One region of the Caloramator sp. E03 genome, then DNA from elsewhere that is predicted to be linked to it. Evidence: riboswitches for the same ligand, from Rfam matches in the RefSeq annotation. Region 1 holds a riboswitch; each other region holds the start of a gene.

Evidence for each region. A riboswitch is a leader RNA that binds a small molecule or an ion and turns the genes downstream of it on or off. The one in region 1 is predicted to bind S-adenosylmethionine.
Region 2: it holds a riboswitch for S-adenosylmethionine, as region 1 does, so the genes downstream of both, FDN13_RS01240 (homocysteine synthase) here and FDN13_RS11465 (methionine ABC transporter ATP-binding protein) in region 1, are expected to answer to the same signal.
Region 3: it holds a riboswitch for S-adenosylmethionine, as region 1 does, so the genes downstream of both, metK (methionine adenosyltransferase) here and FDN13_RS11465 (methionine ABC transporter ATP-binding protein) in region 1, are expected to answer to the same signal.

The regions. Positions count from the first base shown of each region.
Region 1 covers NZ_CP040093.1:2,386,764-2,391,124, reverse strand. Annotated here, with positions in the region: gene FDN13_RS11475 (carbon starvation CstA family protein) at 1-789, opposite strand, end outside; gene FDN13_RS11470 (hypothetical protein) at 811-1,311, opposite strand; SAM riboswitch class I at 1,472-1,570, shown strand; gene FDN13_RS11465 (methionine ABC transporter ATP-binding protein) at 1,763-2,758, shown strand; gene FDN13_RS11460 (methionine ABC transporter permease) at 2,760-3,437, shown strand; gene FDN13_RS11455 (MetQ/NlpA family ABC transporter substrate-binding protein) at 3,450-4,259, shown strand; gene FDN13_RS11450 (2-oxoacid:acceptor oxidoreductase family protein) at 4,341-4,361, opposite strand, start outside.
Region 2 covers NZ_CP040093.1:232,107-236,467, reverse strand. Annotated here, with positions in the region: gene FDN13_RS01250 (vitamin B12 dependent-methionine synthase activation domain-containing protein) at 1-23, opposite strand, end outside; gene metF (methylenetetrahydrofolate reductase [NAD(P)H]) at 271-1,161, opposite strand; partial or broken gene FDN13_RS01240 (homocysteine synthase) at 1,189-2,477, opposite strand; SAM riboswitch class I at 2,581-2,693, opposite strand; gene rsxC (electron transport complex subunit RsxC) at 3,087-4,361, shown strand, end outside.
Region 3 covers NZ_CP040093.1:1,285,361-1,289,721, reverse strand. Annotated here, with positions in the region: gene FDN13_RS06410 (ATP-binding protein) at 1-217, opposite strand, end outside; tRNA gene FDN13_RS06405 (tRNA-Val) at 528-603, shown strand; tRNA gene FDN13_RS06400 (tRNA-Thr) at 609-684, shown strand; tRNA gene FDN13_RS06395 (tRNA-Tyr) at 690-774, shown strand; SAM riboswitch class I at 1,263-1,364, shown strand; gene metK (methionine adenosyltransferase) at 1,429-2,619, shown strand; gene nagA (N-acetylglucosamine-6-phosphate deacetylase) at 2,651-3,781, opposite strand; gene FDN13_RS06380 (DUF1659 domain-containing protein) at 3,877-4,101, shown strand; gene FDN13_RS06375 (DUF2922 domain-containing protein) at 4,139-4,357, shown strand.

The DNA.
Region 1 (4,361 bases):
TGCACCTATTAGCATAGCATAAAGAAGGAAAGAACAAAGGTAATCTCTTGGCTGTAATAAAAGCCAAACTGGAAGGGTTGATGCACAGAATATATAGATTATAAGTATAACCTGCCAACCTACCTTTGAAAGTTTAATGAATGGGAAGCTATAACCTATCCAGATACATAAAAATAAAAGTGCAACTCCAACAACAGTAGATACTGCAAGATTTGCATTTTTTCTATAAACAAAAAATCCAAAAGCCATTGCAAGGAATATAAAAAGAACTGATGCAGTACCTGCCTGTGCTCCTGTCAGTACTTCTGGTTTTTGAGGATTAAAAGCAAATGTGCTTGCACAAATATCAGTAAATGCTGCAACAACAAGAACAAGAGTCAGCCATGCAAAAATATTAAATAACTTCTTACCTTTTTCACCGAGATTTGTTCTTATTATTTCACCAATTGATTTACCGTCATGTCTTATTGATGCAAAAAGTGAACCCCAATCGTGTACTCCACCTACAAAGATACTTCCAAGAACTATCCATAGATATACAGGGAGCCATCCAAAGATTGCAGCCTGTATAGGACCTGAAATAGGCCCTGCTCCTGCAATAGATGAAAAGTGGTGTCCTAATAGAACCTTTGCATTTGCTGGGCAATAGTCAATATCGTCCCTTAAAGTATGAGCTGGTGTCTTTCTTGATGGATCAATACCCCACTGCTTAGCAAGATATGAACCATAAGTTACATAAGCAACTAAGAACAGTATAATACCTAAGATGATTAGAACTAAGGAATTCATATAAAGACCTCCTTTTTTATTTTAAGGTGTAATTTGATACACCTTTTTTACGCTCTTACCCTGCTTATTTGTAATAACACTGTTATTTAAGAGGTCAACTGCAACAAACCTTACTTCACACCATCCATGCAAAAAGAACTTGAATGCTTTGCTGTACTTAAACTTTTTTATTTCCTTGACGCATTCGCTATCAATTTCATCTTTACATACAATAACCCCTGTTATATAAGTGCTCATGTGTTCCTTGTGAGGTTTTACATATCTTGCTACAGCATTTTTTAAAAAATTTTCAAATTCGTATACCTTTTCTAAACTCAAAGCTTCATAGCACTTAATAAAGCAAATTTCATTGTTTTCATAAGCATCTATTACATCCTTTTGAGTAATTAAGGTCCTTGCACATCTTTCAAAGTATTTAGCAAACATGTCAATTTCTGTACCTGATATATTTATATTCCTTTCAATGTCAAAATATCTACTAAATTTATTCTGTAAATTGTTTATATATACATTACATTCCACATTTATCACCTTTTATAGTATTCTACAAACACTTTGTATTTCCTGCTAAAAAATTTTGATTTTTTTAATATTTCTATTTAAGACTAATGTTATAAAAAAAATAGTTGACATTTTAGCAATTGCTTTTTATAATTAGCATGTAAGTTGAATATAAATTGTACTCTTATCAAGAGAGGCGGAGGGACTGGCCCTATGAAGCCCGGCAACCAGCATTATGCATGGTGCCAATTCCAGCGGTAGAAATACCGAGAGATGAGAGGGGATTGTAATAAGCCTCTTTCATTGAAAAGAGGTTTTTTTATTATCTTCATATCCTCAAAATCTCTTTTCATTCTCAAATTTATGTTTTTAATTTATTTTTATAATATTTTGCTAAAATTTATAAGTTTTAGCCTGTTAAATTTTTATTTTTGTACTTTATGTAATTATCATGTTAAAGAGGTGAAATAAATTGATAAATATTGTTGACCTAAATAAAACCTATACTCTAGATAATACGCAGTTTGAGGCCTTAAAAAATATAAATCTTACAATTAATGATGGTGATATTTTTGGGATAATCGGACTTAGTGGAGCTGGGAAATCATCTCTTTTAAGGTGTATTAATCTCATTGAAAAACCAACATCAGGACAAATAATAATTGATGGGAAGGATATAACATCCCTTAATTCAAAACAGATAAGAGAATATAGAAAAAAAATTGGAATGATATTTCAGCAGTTCAACTTACTTATGAATTTAAATGTTTTTGAAAACGTTGCTTTCCCTCTAAGGATATCAAAAGTTAGTAATTCTGAAATAAAAGAAAAAGTAAATGCACTATTAAAAATTGTAGAGCTTGAAGACAAAAGCAACTCCTTTCCATCACAGCTATCAGGTGGTCAAAGACAAAGGGTTGCTATTGCAAGAGCACTTGCTAATGAACCAAATATAATACTTTGCGATGAACCAACTTCTGCCCTCGATCCTTCAACTACTCAATCTATTTTAAACCTTTTAAAAAGCATTAATGAAAAATATAAAATAACAATAGTAATTGTAACTCATGAAATGTCAGTAATTAAAAGCTTATGTAAAAACGTTGCTGTAATTGAAAATGGAACTATTGCTGAATGTGGCAGTGTAATAGATGTATTTTCTAATCCAAAATCTTATACTACAAAAAACTTTTTAAAAGAAGACATTATAAATCAAATCCCTAAAGACTTTAATAGTAAAGGCAAAGTATTAAATTTAACATTTATAGGAGATGATGCTCAAAAGCCACTTATCTCAAATATGGTAAAAAAGTTCAATGTAGATGCAAATATAATATCAGGGAAAATTGATATTATTCAAAACACTCAAATTGGAAATCTTGTTGTTAACCTGACAGGTAAAGATGAAGATATTGACAAAGCTTTGAATTATCTTAAAGAATTTAAACTTAATGTTGAGGTGATATAAAGTGGAGCTTTCTAATATATATGCTTACTTAATAGATTTATTTAAAACAATATATCCATCTTTTATTGAAACTATATATATGGTATTTTTCTCAACGCTATTTGCTACTATTTTAGGATTACCTCTTGGGATAATACTTGTTATAACTTCAAAGGGTCATATATGTGAAAATGTTAAATTAAACCGCATTCTCAGTACTATTGTAAACATTGCACGTTCTGTACCATTTATCATATTGATAATAGCAATATTTCCCTTATCAAGAATAATAGTTGGCACAACAATAGGCTCAACAGCTGCAATAGTTCCACTATCCATTGCTGCATGCCCTTTTGTAGCAAGAATAGTTGAAAGCTGCCTTCTTGAAGTAAACTGGGGTATCATAGAAGCCTCACTATCAATGGGAGCAACAACTATGCAGATAATCTTTAAAGTCATAATCCGTGAGTCTATGCCTTCTTTGATATTGGGAATAACACTTACAATAATAAATATTCTTGGATATTCTGCAATGGCAGGAGCTATAGGAGGAGGTGGACTTGGAGATTTAGCTATAAGATACGGCTATCAGAGATTTCAAACTGATGTGCTGATAGCAACCATTTTAGTCCTTATAATTCTTGTAGAAATAATACAGCATACAGGAAATCTATTATCAAAAATTTTTGACAAACGATAGGAGGTTTTTTCAATGAAAAAAATATTTTCTCTATTATCAATCATTTTAGTATTAATTCTTTCTTTTACTGGATGTTCTTCTAAAGAAAGTTCTACAAATAAGCAAACAAAAAAATTAGTAGTTGGGGCAACACCAGTTCCACATGCAGAGATATTAAACGTTGTAAAGCCAATATTAGCTCAAAAGGGAATTGAACTTGAAATAAAGGAATTTACAGACTATGTAACTCCAAATACTGCTCTTAACGATAAACAGCTTGATGCAAACTTTTTTCAGCACGTTCCCTATATGGAGGATTTTGCAAATAAAAAAGGTATTAAGCTAGTAGCTGCGGCAAAGGTACACGTTGAACCTATGGGAGCATATTCAACTAAAATTAAATCAAAGGATGAAATTAAAGATGGTGCAGTAGTCGCAATACCAAATGATGCTACTAATGAAGGACGAGCACTACTTCTACTTCAAAAGCAAGGGCTTATTAAACTTAAAGATGCAACAAATCTTACTCAAACTCCAAAGGATATTGTTGAAAACCCAAAAAACTTAAACTTTAAAGAGCTTGAAGCAGCACAGCTTCCAAGAGTTTTAAGCGATGTAGATTTTGCAGTTATAAATACAAATTATGCCCTTGAAGCAAAGCTCAATCCAAAGGATACTCTCTTTATTGAAGATAAGGACTCACCCTATGCAAATGTTTTAACCGTAAGGCCTGATAATCAAAACTCTCCTGAAATTCAAGAGCTTGTTAAGGCTTTGAATTCAGAAGAAGTTAAAAAATTTATAAATGAAAAATACAATGGTGCTATAATACCTGCATTTTAAGGTGAACTACCTCCAACTTTACAAAGTAGGTAACTTCTGTCGCTGATTATATTAAAAAGCCCCCGAAATCGGGGGCCTATATTACTTTCTTGCATATTCTGC
Region 2 (4,361 bases), 830 kb from region 1:
GTTGCTGCTAAAAAAGCACACATATCTGATTTGGATAGATGATTATAAATATCTCTTCCTTTTAATACTAATGTTGTTTTATTAATAGCTATATAGTTTATTTTTTTTCCAAATTAAATATCTTAAAGATATATTTAGGGTCAATGTACTCTAATGTTTCTTGTATACATGAGTCAACAATTGAATCTAGTTTTTTATCATTAAGGTTACTTTTTATCCCAAGGTATCTTAAAACTTCATTTTTGTTTATATTCATATTATCACTTTCTATTATGCAAAATTTACTTGATTAAGAGCATTTTTTATTTCACTAATATTATCTATAATTTTTATAGCAACTTCGGCTTTATTCATAGTATAAAGGTGTATTCCATCAACTCCCCAAGAGAGTAAATCTATAATCTGCTCTGTAGCATAAGCTATTCCTGCTTCAAATAGTGCCTTGGGACTGTATTCGTATTTATCCAAAATCCTTATAAATTTCTTGGGGAGAGATGCACCAGATAAAGTTATAATTCTTAATATTTGGCTTTTATTAAGTACAGGAAGGATTCCTGCTGTAATGGGTACATTTATTCCGTATTTGACAGTTAAATCTTTAAAATTATAAAACATTTCATTATCAAAAAACAGCTGTGTAATTAGAAAATCAGCGCCTGCATCTACCTTTTCCTTTAAGTATTTAACATCTTCTTCTAAGTTCTCAGACTCAATATGTCCTTCAGGGTATGCAGCTGCACCGATACAAAAACCGTTCATTTTAACAATTTGAGAGATTAAATCCTTTGCATACATATATGACATACAGCTATTGGAATCTAAATCTTTTGGTAAATCTCCTCTTAGTGCAAGAATATTGTCTATACCATTATTTTTAAGATGATGTAGAATTTCCTGTATTTCATTTCTTGAAGAAGCTATACATGTAAGATGTGCAAGAGATTCTATTCCATAGTTATTTTTAATGGTAGATGCGATTTCAACAGTTCTATCTCTATTTCCTCCACCGGATCCGTAAGTTACGCTGATAAAGTCGGGGTTTAAGTCTTTCAGCTTTTCTATTGTTTCATATATAGTGGATATAGGATATTCTTTTTTTGGAGGGAATATTTCAAAGGATATAACAGGCCTTTTTTGATTAAAAATATCTTTTATAAGCAATAATATCACTCCTATCCTAATGTTTATTTAACGAGTTGCTTTATGTAATGCTTGATCTATGTCATAAATTAGATCATCTACATCTTCAATTCCTATTGAAAGTCTTATCATGTCAGGGGTAACCCCACATGCTTCTTGCTCTTTTTTAGATAATTGAGAATGAGTAGTACTTGCAGGATGAATAACAAGAGATTTAGCATCTGCAACATTAGCAAGAAGTGAAAAAATTTCAAGACTCTCACTGAATTTTTTACCAGCTTCTGCTCCCCCTTTAACACCAAATGTAAATATAGAGCCAGCACCCTTTGGAAGGTATTTTTGAGCTAAATGATAGTATTTATTTCCTTTCAAACTTGGATAGTTAACCCATGATACAAGGGGGTGATTGTTTAAAAATTCAGCTATTTTTTTAGTATTTGATACATGTTTTTCTACTCTCAATGAAAGTGTTTCAAGTCCTTGTAAAAGTAAAAAAGAATTAAATGGACTAATTGAAGCTCCTGTATCTCTTAATAGTTGTACCCTTGCTTTTACAATATAAGCTTGTTTTCCAAAAGTTTCATAATAATTAATTCCATGATAACTTGGATCAGGCTCTGACAAACCTTTAAATTTACCACTTGCAGCCCAATCAAATCTACCCGAATCAACAATTACACCACCAATTGATGTTCCATGACCACCTATAAATTTCGTTGCAGAATGAATTACTATATCTGCACCAAACTCAATTGGTCTTATTAAATAAGGAGTTCCAAAAGTATTGTCAATAATAAGAGGAATTCCATTTTCATGAGCTATCTTTGCAACCTCTTCAATATCAACAAGGTTTATTTTGGGTTACCTATTGTTTCAATGTATATAAGCTTTGTTTTTTCAGTAATTGCTTTTTTAAAATTATCAGGGTCATCGGAATTAACGAATATAGTTTTGATTCCTAATTTTGATAATGTATAATTAAATAGGTTATATGTTCCTCCATAAAGGGTGTTGGAAGATACTATCTCATCTCCACAGCTAGCAATATTTAAAATTGCATAAGTAATTGCAGCTGATCCAGATGCTACGGCTAAAGCCCCAACTCCTCCTTCAAGGGCTGCTATTCTTTTTTCAAAGACGTCAGTTGTTGGATTCATCATTCTTGTATATATATTTCCGGATTCTTTTAAAGCAAATAAGTTAGCTGCATGATCTGAATCGTTAAAAACATAAGATGTAGTTTGATAAATTGGAACAGCTCTTGAACCTGTTGCAGGATCTGGTTGCTGACCTGCATGAACTTGCAACGTGTCAAATTTTAATTCTCTTTTACTCATAATATATCTCTCCTTCTATATAAAATTTTATTAACCAAAAATAAAACCTCTTTCATCATAGTATGATGAAAGAGGTTATTGTACTTTTAATAAGAGCCTTCCTCTCTCATCTTTCGCTTGTTTTATCAAGCGCAGGAATTGGCACCTTTCAGGCAAATGAGCCTGTAGGTTGCCGAGGCTTCATTGGGCCAGTCCCTCGACCTCTCTTGATGAGAATTTAATATAAATAATTTTGTTCAATATTAGCATTACTTTATAACTTTGTCAAGTATTTTTTATATGCAGACATCATATAAACTTAAGGTTTACTTTTTGAATATTTACAACTTAAAAGAGTAGTTTTTTATTTAAAATGCAAAATTACACTATTTATTATAGGAATTGATACAGAAGCATATTTTAATATTGATATATAAATTAAGCATGGTATAAGTATAGCATTTATTGTATGAAAATTAAAACATAATGCATTTAGTTAATAAAATAACTATGTTGCAATGGCTATTATAATAATATAAAATAAAAATTGTATGGTCGAATGTTGTCACCGTATTGGATGGGATTAACATTAGATGTGCTTCATTTTCAAAAAAGAATGGAGGATTTGTTATGAGCGTTCTAACATTTAAAAAAGGGGTGCATCCACCTCATGGTAAGCACTTTACAGAACATAAGCCTATTGAATATTTATTACCAAAACAGATTCTTGTATTTCCAATGATACAGCATATAGGTGCTCCATGTGAACCTATAGTAAAGAAAGGAGATAGGGTATTACTGGGGCAAAAAATTGGAGAAGCTAAGGGATTTGTTTCATCTCCAATACACAGTAGTGTATCAGGAACTGTTAAAGATGTTGTACCAGTACTTCATCCAAATGGTTCAAAGGTACTTTCTGTTATCGTAGAAAACGATGGACTTTATGAAAAAGTAGAAGGTATGGAAAAAAGAGAGGACTATAAGAATCTTACAAAAGAAGAAATACTAAAAATAATACAAGAAGCTGGTATTGTAGGTATGGGAGGAGCAGGATTCCCAACTCACGTAAAACTTGCACCACCTCCTGATAAGAAGATAGATACAATAATTGTAAATGCTGCAGAATGTGAGCCATATCTTACATCTGACCACAGAGTTTTACTTGAAGAAACTAAAAGAGTTGTGGATGGTCTAAAAATCGCACTTCATTTATTCCCAGAAGCTAAAGGATACATTGGAATAGAAGATAATAAGATGGATGCGATTGAAGCAGTACAAAAGATAGTGAAAGATGAAAAGAACATAGAAGTTAAAGTTTTAAAGACTAAATATCCTCAAGGAGCAGAAAAACAGCTTATATATTCAATAACAAAAAGAGAAGTTCCATCAGGAAAGCTTCCTGCAGATGTTGGATGCATAGTTCAAAATGTGGAAACAATGGTTGCAATAGAAAGAGCTGTTCTTAGAGGAAGGCCCCTTATGAGAAGAATTGTAACTGTAACGGGCGGTGCTATTGCTGAACCTAAAAATCTTAATGTAAGGCTTGGTATGTCGTTTAGAGAACTTATTGAAGCTTGCGGTGGATTTAAGAAAGAGCCTGCAAAAATAATTGCAGGAGGTCCCATGATGGGAACAGCAGTTTTTTCCATAGATATTCCAGTTGTTAAAGGCACCTCTGCAATATTATGTTTAACTGAAGAAGAAGCTGCTATCCCAGAGGAATTTAACTGCATAAGATGTGGTAAGTGTGTTGAGGCATGCCCGATGAATTTACTACCAGCAACATTAAATTCTTTTGCTTTAAGAAATGATTTAGAGCAATTTGAAAAACTTCATGGAATGGATTGTATAGAATGTGGAAGTTGTTCCTTTGTTTGTCCGGCAAAAAGACACCTTGTTCAGTCT
Region 3 (4,361 bases), 1.1 Mb from region 1:
CAATGAGGGGGGATGGGTTATAGCCATCGAATCCAAGATTTACAGTAATAGCACAAAGATCAAACTTTTGTGGTGAAAACCTTTGATATAGCTTTAAAGCATATAAAAGTAGCATACTGTCTTTACCACCAGATAGACCAACAGCTATTTTATCGTTATCCTGTATCATATTAAAATCTTCAACTGCACGTCTTAACCTTCCAAGTATTTGTTTCAAATTAACACCGCCTTATTTAGTTTATAATAGTTTATGGAACATATATAATTTTATTTATAAAAGATTTACATAAGCATTATATATTAAAAGTTTTACCATGAAAATATACTTTGGTTTATTTTGAAGAGAGTATAATATATAAAGGAGTTAAAAAATGTTGATGTAAGCATAACATAGATTATAAGAGATAATAAAAGAATTATTAAGAATGGTGTATATAAATTAAAATAATAATTATATTTGAGGATTGATTTGTGCTTTGATATTATGTATACTAATTATTGTCGCTAAACGGTGCGGCAAACAAAAAGGGAGCATAGCTCAGCTGGGAGAGCATCTGCCTTACAAGCAGAGGGTCATAGGTTCGAGCCCTATTGTTCCCACCATATATGCCGGCTTAGCTCAATAGGCAGAGCAACTGACTTGTAATCAGTAGGTTATTGGTTCGATTCCGATAGCCGGCTCCATACGAGGAGGGATTCCCGAGTGGCCAAAGGGGGCAGACTGTAAATCTGTTGTCAGTGACTTCGATGGTTCGAATCCATCTCCCTCCACCAAAAGACGCTATATAGCGTCTTTTTTTATGTTTAAAAAATAGAGGGACAGTTACTTACTTTTTATACTTCATAGACAATTTAATGCAAGATAAAAAATTATTAATGGTCTTAAAAGATAATAACCTTTAGGGGATGAGGTTAATTTATTATTTATTTATAAATAATAAGTAACAGGTCATGACTAAAAGTAGCCACAACGACGACATGAAAAAGTTTTAGGCTTGTCAAAGGCAACAGCAGGGACGGTTACTTATTATATTAAATAATAGATAAAATATTTTATGCATGTACCCCTAATTTTGCAGATATTGTGTATAAAATAAGTAACCGTCCCTTGGCTTGTACTTTTTTCCTTTTTTGTAAATGGACATTTTCACACTAACCGTCCTCAAAAATCAAAAATGGAGAAAAATAAGTTTCTAACAATACCGTTGACATATTTAATTTATTATGATACTATTGCTTAGTAAAAATTAATATGTATTAAACTCTTATCAAGAGAGGTGGAGGGACTGGCCCGATGAAACCCGGCAACCTGCAAAAGAAAGGTGCCAATTCCAGCAGGATCTATGTATTCTGGAAGATGAGGGTTCTTGAAAAATAGACCTCTTCTAACAGAAGGGGTTTTTTATTATACATAAAGGAGGAAGAAAAATGGTTAAAAGATTGTTTACCTCAGAATCGGTAACTGAAGGTCATCCAGATAAAATATGCGACCAAATTTCTGATGCGGTACTTGATGCCATATTAGAGCAGGATCCAGAGGCAAGAGTTGCTTGCGAGACAGCTGTAACAACTGGAATGGTTCTTGTTATGGGAGAGATATCAACAAAATGCTATGTTGACATTCCAAGGATTGTTAGAAAGACGATTGAAGAGATAGGTTATACAAGAGCAAAGTATGGATTCGACTGTGATACCTGTGCAGTTATAACATCAATAGACGAACAGTCTGCAGATATTGCTCTTGGAGTTGATAAAGCCCTTGAAGCTAAAAAAGGAGAAATGGATGTTGCTGAAGCAATAGGTGCAGGAGATCAGGGAATGATGTTCGGATTTGCCTGCAACGAGACTCCTGAAATGATGCCTCTTCCAATTGCAATGGCTCATAGACTTTCAAGAAGGCTTGCTGAAGTTAGGAAAAATGGAACATTAGATTATTTAAGACCAGATGGAAAAACTCAGGTTACTGTTGAATATCATGATGATAAACCTGTTAGAATTGACGCAATAGTTGTATCAACACAGCACAGCCCTGAAGTTACAAGAGAACAAATAGAAAGAGATATCATAGAACATGTTATAAGAAAAGTTGTGCCAAATAATTTACTTGATGAGAATACAAAATACTATATAAACCCAACAGGAAGATTTGTTGTTGGAGGACCTCAAGGAGACTCAGGTCTTACTGGAAGAAAGATAATTGTTGATACTTATGGAGGCTATGGAAGACATGGCGGAGGAGCTTTCTCAGGAAAGGATCCAACAAAGGTTGACCGTTCAGCAGCTTATGCAGCAAGATGGGTTGCTAAAAATCTTGTTGCAGCAGGTATTGCCGATAAACTTGAAATTGAAGTTGCTTATGCTATAGGCGTTGCAAGGCCTGTTTCAATTGAAGTAGACACCTTTGGCACAGGAAAACTCCCAGATGATAAGATAGTAGAAGTTATAAACAAAGTATTTGACTTAAGACCAGCTTCAATAATTAAAAATTTAAACCTTAGAAGGCCAATATACAGACAGGTTGCAGCTTATGGTCACTTTGGGAGAACAGATTTAGACCTTCCATGGGAAAAGCTTGACAAGGTTGAAGCTATAAAGAAAGCAGTTGAGGAGTTAAAATAAAAATAGCCCAATGGGCTATTTTTATTTTACATTAAAATTTCATTTCCCCATTTACAAAAACATGTTTTATGTTAATATCATCATCAAATATTACTATATCAGCGTAAAAGCCTTCTTTTATGTATCCAATTTCATTATCAAGTTTAAGAAGCTTAGCAGGGTTTGAAGTAACCATCTTTATAGCATCGATTAAAGTGATGTTAAGGTTATTTACAGCATTATAAAGTGCTTTACTTAAAGTTAAAGTTGAACCTGCAAGTGTACCATCTTTTAGTCTTGCTTGACCATCTTTTACATATACATCTTGCCCTCCAAGACTATACAATCCATCACAAAGCCCGCATGCCATCATAGCATCTGATACAAGTATTATTTTATCTATCCCTTTAACTTTAAGAGCAACTTTTACAGCATCAAAGTGAATATGTACTCCATCCAGTATCATTTCTGCAGTAACATCACTATTAAATACTCCCCCAACTATATTAGGCTGTCTATGGTGAAATCCTGTCATGGCATTAAAAAGATGAGTGCAGTGCTTTATTCCAGCTTTATATCCCTTTATAAAGTCGTCATAATTTCCATTAGTATGTCCAACTGATGCTATTATTCCAATGCTATTTAGATTGGCAATCAGCTCAACTGCTCCTTCCTCCTCTGGTGCTATTGTTACAATTTTTATTTCATTAATATAATCATTAGCTAAATCTTTAAAAGTATCAAAGGATGGTTTCTTTATGTATTTTGGATCTTGTGCTCCCGCCATAGATGGAGAAATAAAAGGACCTTCAAGGTTTATTCCAAGGATTTTAGCCCCGGCAGTTCCTTTAGACTTTGTATTTGATATTATTTCGACAGCTTTTCTTATTTTTTTTAAATCCTCAGTCATAGTTGCAGGCAGGAAAGATGTTACACCATATTTTATTAAAGCTTTTGATATTTCATTTATTGCCTCAATATTTCCTTCCATACAATCATGCCCTTCAATTCCATGTATGTGGATGTCAATAAATCCAGGGCATATAAAACAACCTGATACATCTATTCCTTCTCCTTTTGGATACTTATCGTTATATATTCTTATAATTTTTCCTTTATCTATTTCAACAGAACCTTCAATGATTCCCTTTTCAGTTATTATTCTTCCATTTTTTATTATCATACTATCACCAACCTTAAAAAACATATTTTTTTATTATACCATATATAAATTTTTCTTTTTAATACAATTTATTCAATTGAAAGGAGGTGAAAAGCATGGCTGTAAATGGTGTTAAAGTTTCTTCAAACCTTATTTTAAGAGTAAGAACCGGGGTTGATTCAAATGGAAATGCTGTATTTGACAATACCACATTAAGAAGAATAAAAACTTCGGCACAAGATCAAGACTTATTTGAAATAGCATCAGGCATTGGAGCTCTTCTTAAAAATCCTGTAGATGCTATTTTAAGGCAGGATGTTATTGAGCTTATTAACCAGTAAATTTTATATTTTATATTTATGAAAGGAGGTGTAGCTTTTGACAAAGACACTTCAGATGATATTTCAAAATCAAGCAGGTAACAATGTTACAATAAGCCTATCTGATATTAAAGATGATCTTACTTCTGATAATATTAAAGCTGCTATGAACCTTATTGTATCAAAAAACGTATTTGAGTCATCAGGTGGAGACCTTGTAGCTTTAGTGTCTGCAAATATAATATCAAGGGATGTCCAGCAGATAGATGTAAGATAGTTTT